Regions from separate parts of the Pantoea folii genome, predicted to be linked through region 4. Evidence: predicted binding sites of a transcription regulator. Region 4 holds the regulator's gene; each other region holds the start of a gene.
What was found. The regulator Fur, encoded in region 4, represses iron uptake genes when iron is present. The targets are predictions, from matches to a motif close to ATAATAATGAGAACNACTATCAA.
Positions count from the first base shown of each region.

Region 1 (3,175 bases), on a different contig from region 4:
ACCGCTGTTCTGCCGCAAATCGTCATGCACAAAATCGACACCCAACGTCAGCGCGTGATTGATGGCGCCGGTATCGAGATTGCCTTGCAGGTTGGTGTCCACATCAAAGGCGTTAAATGACTCGATCACCCGCATGCTGTCGCGACTCACCGTGGCTGATCCATCGGTGATGGTCGCGGTGGGATAGACCATCTGATAATCGCTGCTGGTATGCAGATAGCGCAGGTTTTGATGCACGCTCCAGACGTCATCAAACTTGTGCATAAAGTCGTAGCCGATGCTGGCCTGCTCACGACGGTAATAGTCGAAGCCGGGCTGACCGCCGTAGAATTTGTCAGAGAAATTGCCCTGCGCAAGTTTTACAAGGCTGCCTTCCAGTGGCAACTGATTGTAAAAACCGGTGTAAGGATCTTTGCGGAATTGGCCAAGTAACGTCAGGCGCGTGTCGTCATTCGGCTGCCAGGTCAACGCGGGCGCGATATCGTAATGCTTGTATTTGGTGTAATCGACTTGCGTGTCATTACGCGACCAGGTCCCGGTGATGCGGCCCAGCCAGTGTTCATCGTTATCCAGTGCGCCAGAGAGATCGAGTCCCGTTTCGAACAGATTATGACTGCCGGTGCTGACAAAAATCTGGTGAATGGGCTCCGCGGTCGGGCGCTTACTCATCAGATTAATCACGCCGCCGGGACTCGCCTGGCCGAATGTCACTGAACTCGGGCCTTTGACCACCTCAACGCGATCCAGCAGGAAAGTGTCGTAATTCGGACGCGACCAGTAAGTCACCGTTGGCAGGCGTAAGCCATCCAGGTATTCATCGGCGGCAAAACCACGGATATAGATGTCGTCAAACCGATAATCTGCACCGCCGCCTTCGGCACCAATTCCTGCGTTGTAACGCAGTGCTTGTGGCACATTCAATGCCGCCTGCGAAGCCATTTGCGCCTGGGTGATCACCGAGATGCTTTGTGGCGTTTCGATAATCGGCCGCGTGCTTTTTGTGACAGAATCTGCTTTCTTCGCCACCTGGTTCCAGCTGTCGGCATCTGCGCTATCGCTATCGACACTGTTCGCTGTCACGGTGAGTGTGGCGTTCGAATTGTTATTATTATCAGCAGCCCAACCTGATGTGCTGCTGATTAGCATCAGCAGCAATACGCTCAGTGGCTTGCGCTTAAAGGTGCAATGACCCGGCATTTATTTTCCCCGATATGTTCCAAAGGCCCCAAATAGTGATACAAATGATAATCATTACTATCTTATTTGATAGCGTCCTGCTGGCGGGTTTGCACCTTCTCAATTGCAAATAACGCAGAGCAGACATCAATCGGCAATTTAACGGGATTGGGTGAAAGGGTGTTGCAGAAACCACTTGCGGCGGAAATGACGCCAGCACTGCCATTACTCGCCACGCGCGAAATGCATTATCAGGCTGGTCGTGAAGAGCGCTGGCACGCGCATGAAGTGGCGCAACTGGTGCTCTGTTTGCAGGGTGTGATGCGCGTGCAGACGCAAACCGCTTCCTGGACATTGACACCCGGTCGTGCGCTTTGGCTGCCGGGCAGTGTACCGCATGCGTTGACCGCGCTGAGCGATATCCGCAGTGCCAGTTTGTATCTCGATCCCAAACTAGCGCGGGCGTTTTGGCCGCAGGCGCGTAGCATGTTGATCTCGCCGCTATTACAGGTGTTGATGCAAACGCTGGTGGAGATCGAGTTGCAACCGCAGCCCGACCTCGCGCGTGTAGATCTGATTTCACCGCTGTTACTGGATGAGATCCGCCGTGCTTCGGACGGTCCGGTGTGCAATCTGCCGTTGCCCAGCGACCGCCGTTTACTCAACATTTGCCAGCAGCTACTGGCGACCCCGGCCAGCGGCGATACGCTGGAGGAGTGGGGCCAGCGCGTGGGTGCCAGTTCGCGCACGCTGGCCCGCCTGTTCCGCGAGCAAACCGGTATCACCTTTACCCAATGGCGCCAGCAATTACGACTCTCAGAGGCACTGGTGCAATTGGCGCAAGGGCAGACGGTTTTGCGCACCGCCAACCAACTTGGCTACCAAAGCCCCAGCGCCTTTATCTCGATGTTCCGCCGTTTGATGGGTGAAACACCACAGCGATTTCTGCGAATTTCAGCCTGAAATCGCCAGGGATATTTTACATCAATGCCCACTGGCAGTAGGGCGCACGGTGATTTCGTTAACGTCGACTTCGCCAGGCTGATCGATGGCCCAGCTTACCGCCCTGGCGATAGCCTCGGGCTTGAGTGCAATCTGTCGATAGCTTTTCATCGCCTCGCGCGCCATGCTATCGCTGATGCTGTCTGCCAGTTCAGATTCCACCACGCCGGGATTGATTACCGTGACGCGCAGCTCACGCGATTCCTGGCGCAAACCATCGGAAATGGCGCGAACCGCATATTTGGTGGCGCAGTAAACGGCGGCGGTGGGGGAAACCGTTAACGCTCCTACAGAAGCGATATTAATAATATGCCCCATGCGCTGTGCCTGCATGGTGGGCAGCACCGCAGCGATCCCGTACAACACGCCGCGAACATTGACGTCCAGCATCAAATCCCACTCCTCAACTTTCATTGAACTCATCGGCGAGAGTGGCATAACGCCAGCGTTGTTGATCATCACATCAATGCGTCCGTATTTCTCCAGCGCGAAATCCGCCAGCTTTTGCGTATCACTGCGCTGTGTGACATCTGTTGCGAGATAATCCACGCTGGCACCTTCACGGTGTAATTCATCGCACAAGCTTGCCAGGCGATCGGTACGGCGTGCGCCCAGCACCAGTTTGTGCCCCTGATGGGCCAGATGACGGGCAATGCCTTCACCAATTCCGCTACTGGCACCGGTTAACAGAATAACTTTTTCGCTGAAGTTCATGACGAGTTCCTCGTGTAATTGACGAGGCTATTGTTGAAAAAGTCAGCCGGGCGTAACAGACCGGATTGTGGCGAATGTTTGCCTGATTCTCTCGCCGGCATTGTGCATCACTGAATGAAATGGCTATGCTTTGCCTGAACCTCTCTCTGGAACGCTATCTATGTCGAACACGGTAAAACAGCAAACCTGCCACCTGTTACGTCAGCTGGCCCGCCAGGAAGGCTATACCGAATCCTTGCTGGAGAGCGTGCGCTTTATGCGTGCGGACCAACAGTGGGCGCGC
Region 1 covers NZ_JBWXON010000001.1:705,977-709,151, forward strand. Annotated here, with positions in the region: gene AC1MDE_RS03385 (TonB-dependent siderophore receptor) at 1-1,197, opposite strand, end outside; gene AC1MDE_RS03390 (AraC family transcriptional regulator) at 1,357-2,139, shown strand; gene AC1MDE_RS03395 (SDR family oxidoreductase) at 2,161-2,892, opposite strand; gene AC1MDE_RS03400 (AraC family transcriptional regulator) at 3,053-3,175, shown strand, end outside.
Region 1: the regulator Fur is predicted to act here: its motif matches at 1,236-1,258, upstream of AC1MDE_RS03385 (TonB-dependent siderophore receptor).

Region 2 (3,175 bases), on a different contig from region 4:
ACGAACGTGATGCACCGCGCACCGAATCCTGGCTCGACGATGTCAACACCGCCAACAAAGCGCCCGATCGCAATAAACAGCAGGTGTATCGCGATCTGCGTGCCGGTGCGGCTTCTGGTTGGGACTTCAGCTCTCGCTGGTTTACCGATGCCCACAATCTGGCCTCGATCCGCACCACCCAACTGGCACCGGTCGATCTCAATAGCCTGATGTTCCATCTGGAGCAGGTATTGTCCAAAGCCTCGAAACTGGCGAATCAGGATGACAAAGCCAAACAGTTCGCGGCAGATGCTGAGAAACGTCAGGCAGCGATTAATCGTTATCTGTGGGATGAGAAACAGGGCTGGTATGCCGACTATGACTGGCAGAAAAAACACATTCATCCGCAGCTGACCGCCGCTACCTTGTTCCCACTCTATATGCAGGTGGCGAGCGAGAAACAGGCGGACCGCACTGCCAAAGCGGTGGAGAAACAGCTGTTGAAACCTGGCGGTTTGGTGACCACCACCGTGAACAATGGTCAGCAATGGGATGCACCAAATGGCTGGGCGCCTCTGCAATGGGTGGCGGTGGAAGGTCTGGAACATTACAAGCAACCCAAGCTGGCACAGGAAATTGGTCAGCGCTTCCTGCAGAACGTGCAGGCCACTTACGATAAAGAGCACAAGCTGGTTGAAAAGTATGTGGTGGAAGGCGCGCAACTGGGCGGCGGTGGCGGCGGTGAATATCCGTTGCAGGACGGTTTCGGCTGGACCAACGGCGTGACGCTCAAACTACTGGATAAATACTGCCCGAAAGATCACACCTGTAATAACGCGAGCGATATCCCGAATATGCCCGCGCTGAGTGCGGGTAAATAACCCTCTCCCTCTACTTTAAAACCGCTGCTACTGCTTTGTTTGTCAAACGGTAGCAGCGCAATCGGTTCGCACTGTCAAAGCTAAGGTGCTCAATGCCATCATCTCAGGCAGGCGATGTCACCATTTAACGCAGCGAAGTCATCACCTCAGGTCTGCAAACCATCGTGCACCGCGACAGAGGGTATGACTGCATCATGAAACCTTTTCTCACATAAAGCCGCGCTCGCTACGCCACCGCTCCTGTTCATTTCCTCACAATCTCTTTCACTCACATTAACAACTTGAAACACACCCCACTAAAAGATAATAATTCTCACTCTTAATTTTAATCGTATTCTCAATTTTCGGCATTGCCGGTTGAGTGCTGCTTTTGTTCTGCTTCCCGTTAAAGGATTTCCAATGACGCTTTTTACCCTTAATCGTACCCGCGTGCTCTGTGGACTGGCTCTGGCCCTCCCTGCTGCAACCTTCGCAGAAGAGTCCATCGTGGTCACCGCGCAACCGCAGGAGAGCGCCAACTCACCGACGCAAGGCTATCTCGCCACCCGCAGCAGCGGCGGCAGTAAAACCGATCAGCCGCTGATCACCACGCCGCAGTCCATCTCAGTGGTGACACGTCAGCAGATGGAAGATCAGGGTGCGCAGGATCTCAATCAGGTACTGAACTACACGCCGGGCGTATTCACCAACTTCGGCGGGGCCGCCACTCGCTATGACACCATTGCGCTGCGTGGTTTCCATGGCGGCGATGTCGATAACACCTTCCTGGATGGCTTGCGCATCATGAGTGATGGCGGCAGCTTCAACATCTTGCAGGTAGATAACTGGTTCCTCGATCGCGTTGATGTGATCAAAGGCCCCTCCTCCGCACTTTACGGCCAGACCGTACCAGGCGGATTAGTCAATCAGGTGAGCAAGCGGCCGCAGTTTGCTGAAGAGGGCCATTTCCGCCTGTCGACCGGCACCAACGCCACCAACAGCGCCGCCTTTGACTACACCAATGCGATTAACGATCAGTGGGCTTTCCGTCTCACCGGCATCACGCGTAACAGCGATACGCAATACGATCACACCCGTGAAGAAAAATATGCGATTTCGCCACAGCTGCTGTGGCAACCCAGCGAAGACACCAGTCTGATGCTGCGTGCCTATCTGCAAAAAGATCCATCCGGCGGTTATCACGGTTCCGTGCCCGCTGAAGGCACGCTTTATAGCCATAATGGCCGCAAGCTGAGTGATGGATTCTATGAGGGCGACAGCGCGCTGGATCAGTTCAAGCGCCACGAGCAGATCTACAGCTACGACTTCTCGCACCGCTTCAATGAAGTGTGGTCTGTATACTCCACCGCCAGCTATAGCCACGCCAATGTCGATCTCGATCAGGTGTATCAGATTGGCTGGGATGCCGCTAACCCGGACCTGCTGACCCGCTACTACTCCGGTGAACGTTCCTCGCTCAGCGCATGGGCCAACGATAACCGTCTGCAGGCCGATTTTGCCACCGGCGCGCTGCAGCATCGGGTGATCCTCGGTGCCGAATACCACCGTTATAAGAATGATTTGAGTAAAGCCAGTGGCTATGCGAGTTCATTAAACCCCTGGACGGGCGAAGCGGTCGGCAGCATGCCGGATTACAGCTGGACCGAACAAACGCGTCGCTATTATCAGACCGGACTCTACTTGCAGGATGAAATGCAGCTCGACCGCTGGCATCTGGATCTCTCTGGTCGTTACGATCGCATCGTCTCCAATAATGGCACCAGCCGTCGCCAGGATGACCACGTCAGCGGCCGTGCTGCGCTGCTGTATGCGTTCGACAGCGGTATTTCACCTTACGTCAGCTGGAGCCAGGCGATTACCCCGGCTTCTTTGACCGACCCAGACGGCAATCAGCTGAAGCCAACCACTTCCGAGCAGTATGAAGCCGGTGTGAAATACCAGCCGGTGGGCACGCGCGATATGTACTCCATCGCGCTGTACGATTTGACGCAGAACGATGTGGCGAACCGCAACGTGGTAGACAGCACCTTTACTCCGTCCGGCAAAGTGCATTCGCAGGGCATTGAGCTGGAAGCCCGCAACCAGCTGACGCCGCGACTCAGCACCATCGCCGGTTACACGCTGAACCATCTGCGTTTCAAAGATTCCGTTGACGGGAATGATGGCCATACGCCTTACGTCACGCCGAACAGCATGGCGTCATTCTGGGGTCACTATCAGTTTGATTACGGCTTGAGCGCCGGCGCAGGCGTGCGTTATATCGGTAAGCAGTGGGCCGATAACGAAAACACCACACGTTTGCCGTCGGTAACGTT
Region 2 covers NZ_JBWXON010000005.1:126,919-130,093, reverse strand. Annotated here, with positions in the region: gene treA (alpha,alpha-trehalase TreA) at 1-860, shown strand, start outside; gene AC1MDE_RS08425 (TonB-dependent siderophore receptor) at 1,260-3,175, shown strand, end outside.
Region 2: the regulator Fur is predicted to act here: its motif matches at 1,161-1,183, upstream of AC1MDE_RS08425 (TonB-dependent siderophore receptor).

Region 3 (3,175 bases), on a different contig from region 4:
CCGGTGGATGAGTTGAGCCTCGATCAGCAGGCGATGCTGGTTGGTATGGTGAAAGGTGCGTCGCTGTACAACCCGTGGCGCAACCCGAAACTGGCGCTGGAGCGTCGTAATCTTGTGCTGCGTTTACTGCAGCAGCAAAACATGATCGACCAGGAGCTGTACGATATGCTCTCGGCGCGTCCGCTGGGTGTGCAGCCGAAAGGGGGCGTGATCACGCCGCAGCCTGCCTTTATGCAGATGGTACGTAACGAGTTGCAGGCCAAACTGGGCGACAAGATTAAAGATCTGTCTGGCGTGAAGATCTTCACCACGCTCGATCCTATCTCTCAGGATGCGGCGGAAAAAGCGGTCGAAGATGGCATCCCGGCGCTGAAAAAACAGCGTGGCTTGAAGGATCTGGAAACCGCGATGGTGGTGGTGGATCGCTTCAGTGGTGAAGTGCGTGCCATGGTGGGCGGTGCCGATCCGCAGTTCGCGGGCTATAACCGTGCGCTGCAGGCGCGTCGTTCTATTGGCTCACTGGCTAAACCGGCGACCTATCTCACCGCATTGAGCCAGCCGAATACCTATCGGCTGAACACCTGGCTGGCGGATGAGCCGATTGCGCTGAAACAGCCGAACGGTTCCATCTGGAAACCGATGAACGACGACAAGCGTTTCAGCGGCAAAGTGATGCTGGTGGATGCCTTAACCAACTCCATGAACGTGCCTACCGTAAATCTGGGGATGACATTGGGTCTGCCTTCGGTGGTGGATACCTGGACGAAGCTGGGCGTGCCGAAAGATCAGCTGAATCCGGTGCCAGCGATGTTACTGGGAGCACTTAACCTGACACCGATCGAAGCGGCACAGGCGTTCCAGTCGATCGCCAGCGGCGGTAACCGCGCCGACCTGTCGGCGGTACGTTCGGTGATTGCTGAAGATGGCACGGTGTTGTACCAGAGCTTCCCGCAGGCGCAACGCGTTGAGCCGGCGCAGGCTGCTTATATGACCTTGTACACCATGCAGCAAGTTGCCGATCACGGCACCGCCCGTGCGCTGGGCGCGCGTTACCCGAATGCCCATCTGGCGGGTAAAACCGGTACCACCAATGATCTGATCGATAGCTGGTTTGCGGGTATTGATGGCAAAGAGGTCGCGATCACCTGGGTTGGCCGCGACAACAACCAGACGTCGAAGCTGTACGGTGCGAGCGGTGCGATGCAGATTTATCGCCGTTATCTCGACAACCAGGCGCCAATGCCGCTGGTGCTGACACCGCCAGAAGATATTACGCAGATGAACGTCGACTCTGCCGGTAACTTCGTGTGTGGTTCTGGCAGCAGCACCTGGCGTTCACTGCCGGTATGGACGTTGGATCCCAACGCGCTGTGCCAGCAACAGCAGCAACAGATCCAGCAACAGCAGCAGATCCAACAGCAGCAAGAGTCGCAACCGCAGCAGCAGTCACCTCAGCAGCAACAGGGTGAGCAGAAAGATGCTGACGGCGTGGCGGGCTGGATCAAGGATATGTTTGGCAGCAAATAGTTAGCTGCAGAAAACAGAGGGCGCTACGGCGCCCTTTTTCATGCCTGTGATTTATTAATCGCGATCATGGACATGCACGATCTGGTCGCAAACGCACCGCCATCAGGCATTACATCTTGCGGATCTCGCCAAACTTCGCCTAAAATCCGTGCGTCTAATAATCATTCTCGTTTTCATTCGCCTGCATCGTTTCCTTTTCGAGAGATCCTTTTTTATGAATGCGCGAAATTCTAATCCTTGTTCTGCACGTGCTGCGAACTCCCGTCGTCCGCTCGCTTTAATGATTTCTTTAACACTGGGTACGCTGAGCGCACAGGCGCTGGCAGAAGATACCGTGGTGGTGACCGCCAATGGCGGCAACACCGTCGCGCAGGAAAGCGCATGGGGTCCGGCTCCTACCATTGCCGCGAAACACAGTGCTACCGGCTCCAAAACCGATACGCCAATTGAGAAAAACCCACAGTCGGTTTCGGTGGTGACGCAGGAAGAGATGGCGATGCACGCTGTAACCAGCGTAAAAGGTGCGTTTAACTACACGGCTGGCGTGCTGACGGGTAACCGCGGCAGCTCAAGCGTAATCGATGCGCTGTCAATTCGTGGCTTTAGCGAAACCAACACTAACCAATATCTTGATGGACTAAAGCTGCAAGGGGATAACTACTCCGAGTTCGCCATTGATCCTTACTTCCTTGAGCGTGCGGAACTGCTGCGTGGCCCGGTGTCGGTGCTGTACGGCAAAAGCAACCCAGGCGGCGTGGTGTCGCTGGTGAGCAAGCGCCCGACGCAGGAAACACTGCATGAAGTGCAGTTCCAGATGGGCACCGATAACCTGTTCTCTACCAGCTTCGATTTCGGCGGATCGCTGGATGATGACGGCGTGTACAGCTATCGCCTGACGGGTCTGGCTCGCAGTGCAGACGCGCAGCAGGATATGAACAAAGAGAAGCGTTATACCATCGCGCCTTCGTTCAGCTGGCGTCCGGATGCCAATACCCGCTTTGATTTGCTGACCTATTTCCAGAACGAGCCGGAAACCGGTTATTACGGCTGGTTGCCGCGTCAGGGCACCGTGGTCGGCATTACCCGCCCGGACGGTAGCAGCTACAAACTGCCAACCAATTTTGATGAAGGCGAAGACAGCAACAAGATTTCGCGCAACACCAAGATGGTGGGCTACAACTTCGAGCACAGCTTCAACGATACCTGGACGGTGCGCCAGAATCTGCGTTATGCGGATATGCGTACCGGATATCGCAGTATTTACGGTAATGGCTTTAGCGCGGCGACCAATGAAATTACCCGTGGTTCTGCAGTTTCCGATGAGAAGTTGAATGAGTTCGCCGTAGATACCCAAGCGCAGGCGAAATTCGCGACGGGTGCACTGGATCACACCTTGCTGATGGGTGTGGATTATCAGCAGATGCGTAATGATGTTAATGCGCAGTTTGGCTCAGCCAGCAATTTGAGTGCCATCAACCCGCAGTATGGCGACGATTTGGTCACGCCGTTTGACTCTCCTTATCAGCACCTGAATAAACAGCGTCAAACGGGTCTGTATGCACAGGACCAAATGGAGTGGGATCGCTGGGTACTGACCTTAGGGGGTCGCTACGACTACGCGATGACCTCGGTGTATGACCGTGTCGCC
Region 3 covers NZ_JBWXON010000009.1:141,473-144,647, forward strand. Annotated here, with positions in the region: gene mrcB (bifunctional glycosyl transferase/transpeptidase) at 1-1,527, shown strand, start outside; gene fhuA (ferrichrome porin FhuA) at 1,742-3,175, shown strand, end outside.
Region 3: the regulator Fur is predicted to act here: its motif matches at 1,682-1,704, upstream of fhuA (ferrichrome porin FhuA).

Region 4 (3,175 bases):
GTAATTCAGTTTATCCTCAAGTCCTTTGTCGAGGGCGAGTGGCGCTTTAACGTGCCGGTGCTGTGGGACAACTACACCACGATTTCTGGCTGGGAAGAAGTTCCCGCCTGGCCACATCCCGCATTGTTTATCCGCGGTGGCGATTCTCCTTACCTCGACAATCAGCACCGCGATGCACTGCTACGCCAGTTCCCGCAGGCACACGCACACGTGATTAGCGGGGCCGGTCATTGGGTACATGCTGAAAAACCTGATGCGGTTTTGCGCGCAGTTCGTCGCTTTTTTAACCTGTAAAAGCAAAAGCTTGCCGTATGCGGTTTAGGGTTGGCGTCGCGGATGGTGCTGGAGTATGATGTCGCGCTAAAAATTTGCCGCGGATGATTTTTTCGCCGTGGTCGGGCCGATAATGTATAAATCGCGCAGCGCCTTTCCGCCGTTCGCGCCCACTCAGTTTCACAAATCATGGCAAAAGAACAGACAGACCGTACCACGCTTGATCTTTTTGCAGACGAGCGGCGTCCTGGTCGACCCAAAACCAGCCTGCTGACACGTGACGAACAGTTGCGTATCAACAAACGTAACCAGCTCAAGCGCGATAAAGTGCGAGGGCTGCGTCGTGTTGAGCTGAAAATGTCCAGCGAAGCGGTTGACGCCCTGAACACGCTGGCCGAGCAACAAAACATCAGCCGCAGCGAGTTGATTGAACAAATGCTGCTGGCGCAACTCAAACTGTCTTAGCGCGCTGACCGCACGCAGGAACACAAAGTTCAGGCTTTACTCGTTCCGCCCTTTTCAACGGTCTGCTATCATTCGCTAACATGTGCAGTCAATTGACTTACTTTCACAATCAGGCTTTAAGAGGTTACTTAACCCATGGCAATCGTAGGCATTTTCTTCGGCAGCGATACCGGCAACACTGAAAACATTGCAAAAATGATCCAGAAACAACTGGGTAAAGATGTCGCCGAAGTGCATGACATTGCTAAGAGCACCAAAGAAGATCTCGCAGCGTTCGACATCCTGCTGCTGGGCATTCCTACCTGGTATTACGGCGAAGCACAGTGTGACTGGGATGACTTCTTCCCTTCGCTGGAAGAGATCGACTTTAATGGCAAACTGGTGGCGCTGTTTGGTTGTGGCGACCAGGAAGACTACGCAGAATATTTCTGTGATGCGATGGGCACGATTCGCGACATCATTGAGCCAAATGGCGCGGTGATCGTGGGCCACTGGCCGACCGAGGGCTATCATTTTGAAGCCTCTAAAGGTCTGGCCGATGACAAACACTTCCTCGGCCTGGCAATTGACGAAGACCGTCAACCTGAGCTGACCAACGAACGTGTTGATGCCTGGGTGAAACAGATTTTTGATGAGCTGCAGTTAAAAGAGATCATCGAAGCCTGATGCCTCGCCTCCCCAATGTGAGCGCTGGCTCACATTGGGACAAAGGAATTTCCTATAAAAATAATAGCTACGGTTTTTTAACTTTTCCCCGCAAATCTGTAGAATACCCGCAATGGTCATCCGCTTATTCCTCTGATTGTTGACTGAGGCTGAGTGAAATGGAAACCCAAACCACACCGTTCCGCGCTGACGTAGGCGATGTTTATCCTTACGACTTTTGTTGATTTGCGCGATACCCCGGTTTTCATTTCACTGCTTGAGTTCTATAATGAGACGCAAATGAGAATACGTGTGACCTAAACATTCAAGGCCCCTGCGCCGTAAGTGACATGCAAAGTAACAGGACAATATCCGAATGACTGACAACAACTCCGCATTGAAGAAGGCTGGCCTGAAAGTCACTCTGCCAAGATTGAAAATTTTGGAAGTGCTTCAGGGACCGGGCCCCGAGTCCCATCACGTCAGTGCGGAAGATTTGTATAAGCGCCTGATCGATATGGGCGAAGAGATTGGCCTGGCAACGGTATATCGCGTTCTTAACCAGTTTGATGACGCGGGTATCGTCACCCGTCATAACTTCGAAGGCGGCAAATCCGTATTCGAACTGACTCAGCAGCATCACCATGACCACTTGATCTGCCTGGATTGTGGCAAAGTAATCGAATTCAGCGATGAATCAATCGAAACGCGTCAGCGTGAGATTGCCACTCGCCATGGCATTAAACTCAGTAACCACAGCCTGTACTTGTACGGCCACTGTGCACTGGGAGACTGCCGCGAAGACGAGACGCTCCACGATAAGTAATTGAGTGTGCTATGCAATATAAAAAAACCGGTGCTGGTCACCGGTTTTTTTATGCCTGTTATCAAGCGATAAAGGTCTCGTGGAGGTAGCGCCAGCGAGGAATGGTGGTGCTGCAATCCAGCACAGCCAAAGAGATGCGCGTTTGATGGGTGCCGTTCAACATCTGCAGTTCACGATACTGAATCGTCACTTCCTGGCTCTGTTGAGAAATGATGGCATGCTCACTGGTGGCAATGCGCAGCCCTTCCCGCTGACCGTGCAGTTTGCGAAACAGCACTTCGGTCTCATTCAGATCCAGCTGCTTACCCAGCGGCGTCACCATTTTGAAATCCGGGTGAAAGTGTGACAATAGCAGTTCCATGCTGTCATCACTGCCTTCTACCTGGTTAAAAACACGTTCAATAAGCTGATGTAATACCACCACACTATGCTTAGCTTCCAGGGCGAGACTTGTCATTTTATTTCCTTTGATAACCCGCAGAGCTTTGTTGAGAGCGCATAGCCTACCTGAAATACAATTTTTCACACTCGCAAATGGGTTAATTTTGCTAAAGTCAGAATTGTCGCAAAATAGACAACAAGCTCAGCTTGCCGCCTTCAGCATAATTAATTGCTCGTGGCGAATTACAGGCAATAAAAAAGGGCGATTGCTCGCCCTTTCATGATCATATTGTGCTATTGACGAAAGATATTACTCGCCAATCTTCGCGAAAGTATCGCGCAGTCCAACCGTGCGGTTAAACACCAATTTACCCGGCTGTGAGTAGACGCTATCGGCACAGAAATAACCTTCACGTTCAAACTGATAAGCTGCGGTAGTGGCCGCTTCACGCAAACCAGACTCCACGAAGCCCTGTTTGATCTCCAGCGAGTTCGGGTTAATGGTGGTGAGGAAATCCTCAGCCGCCGCGGGGTTTGGCACGCTGAACAGACGGTCGTAAAGACGGAACTCAGCTGGCAGTCCAT
Region 4 covers NZ_JBWXON010000030.1:34,672-37,846, forward strand. Annotated here, with positions in the region: gene ybfF (esterase) at 1-294, shown strand, start outside; gene ybfE (LexA regulated protein) at 463-738, shown strand; gene fldA (flavodoxin FldA) at 874-1,404, shown strand; gene fur (ferric iron uptake transcriptional regulator) at 1,760-2,209, shown strand; gene AC1MDE_RS24820 (hypothetical protein) at 2,271-2,666, opposite strand; gene glnS (glutamine--tRNA ligase) at 2,901-3,175, opposite strand, start outside.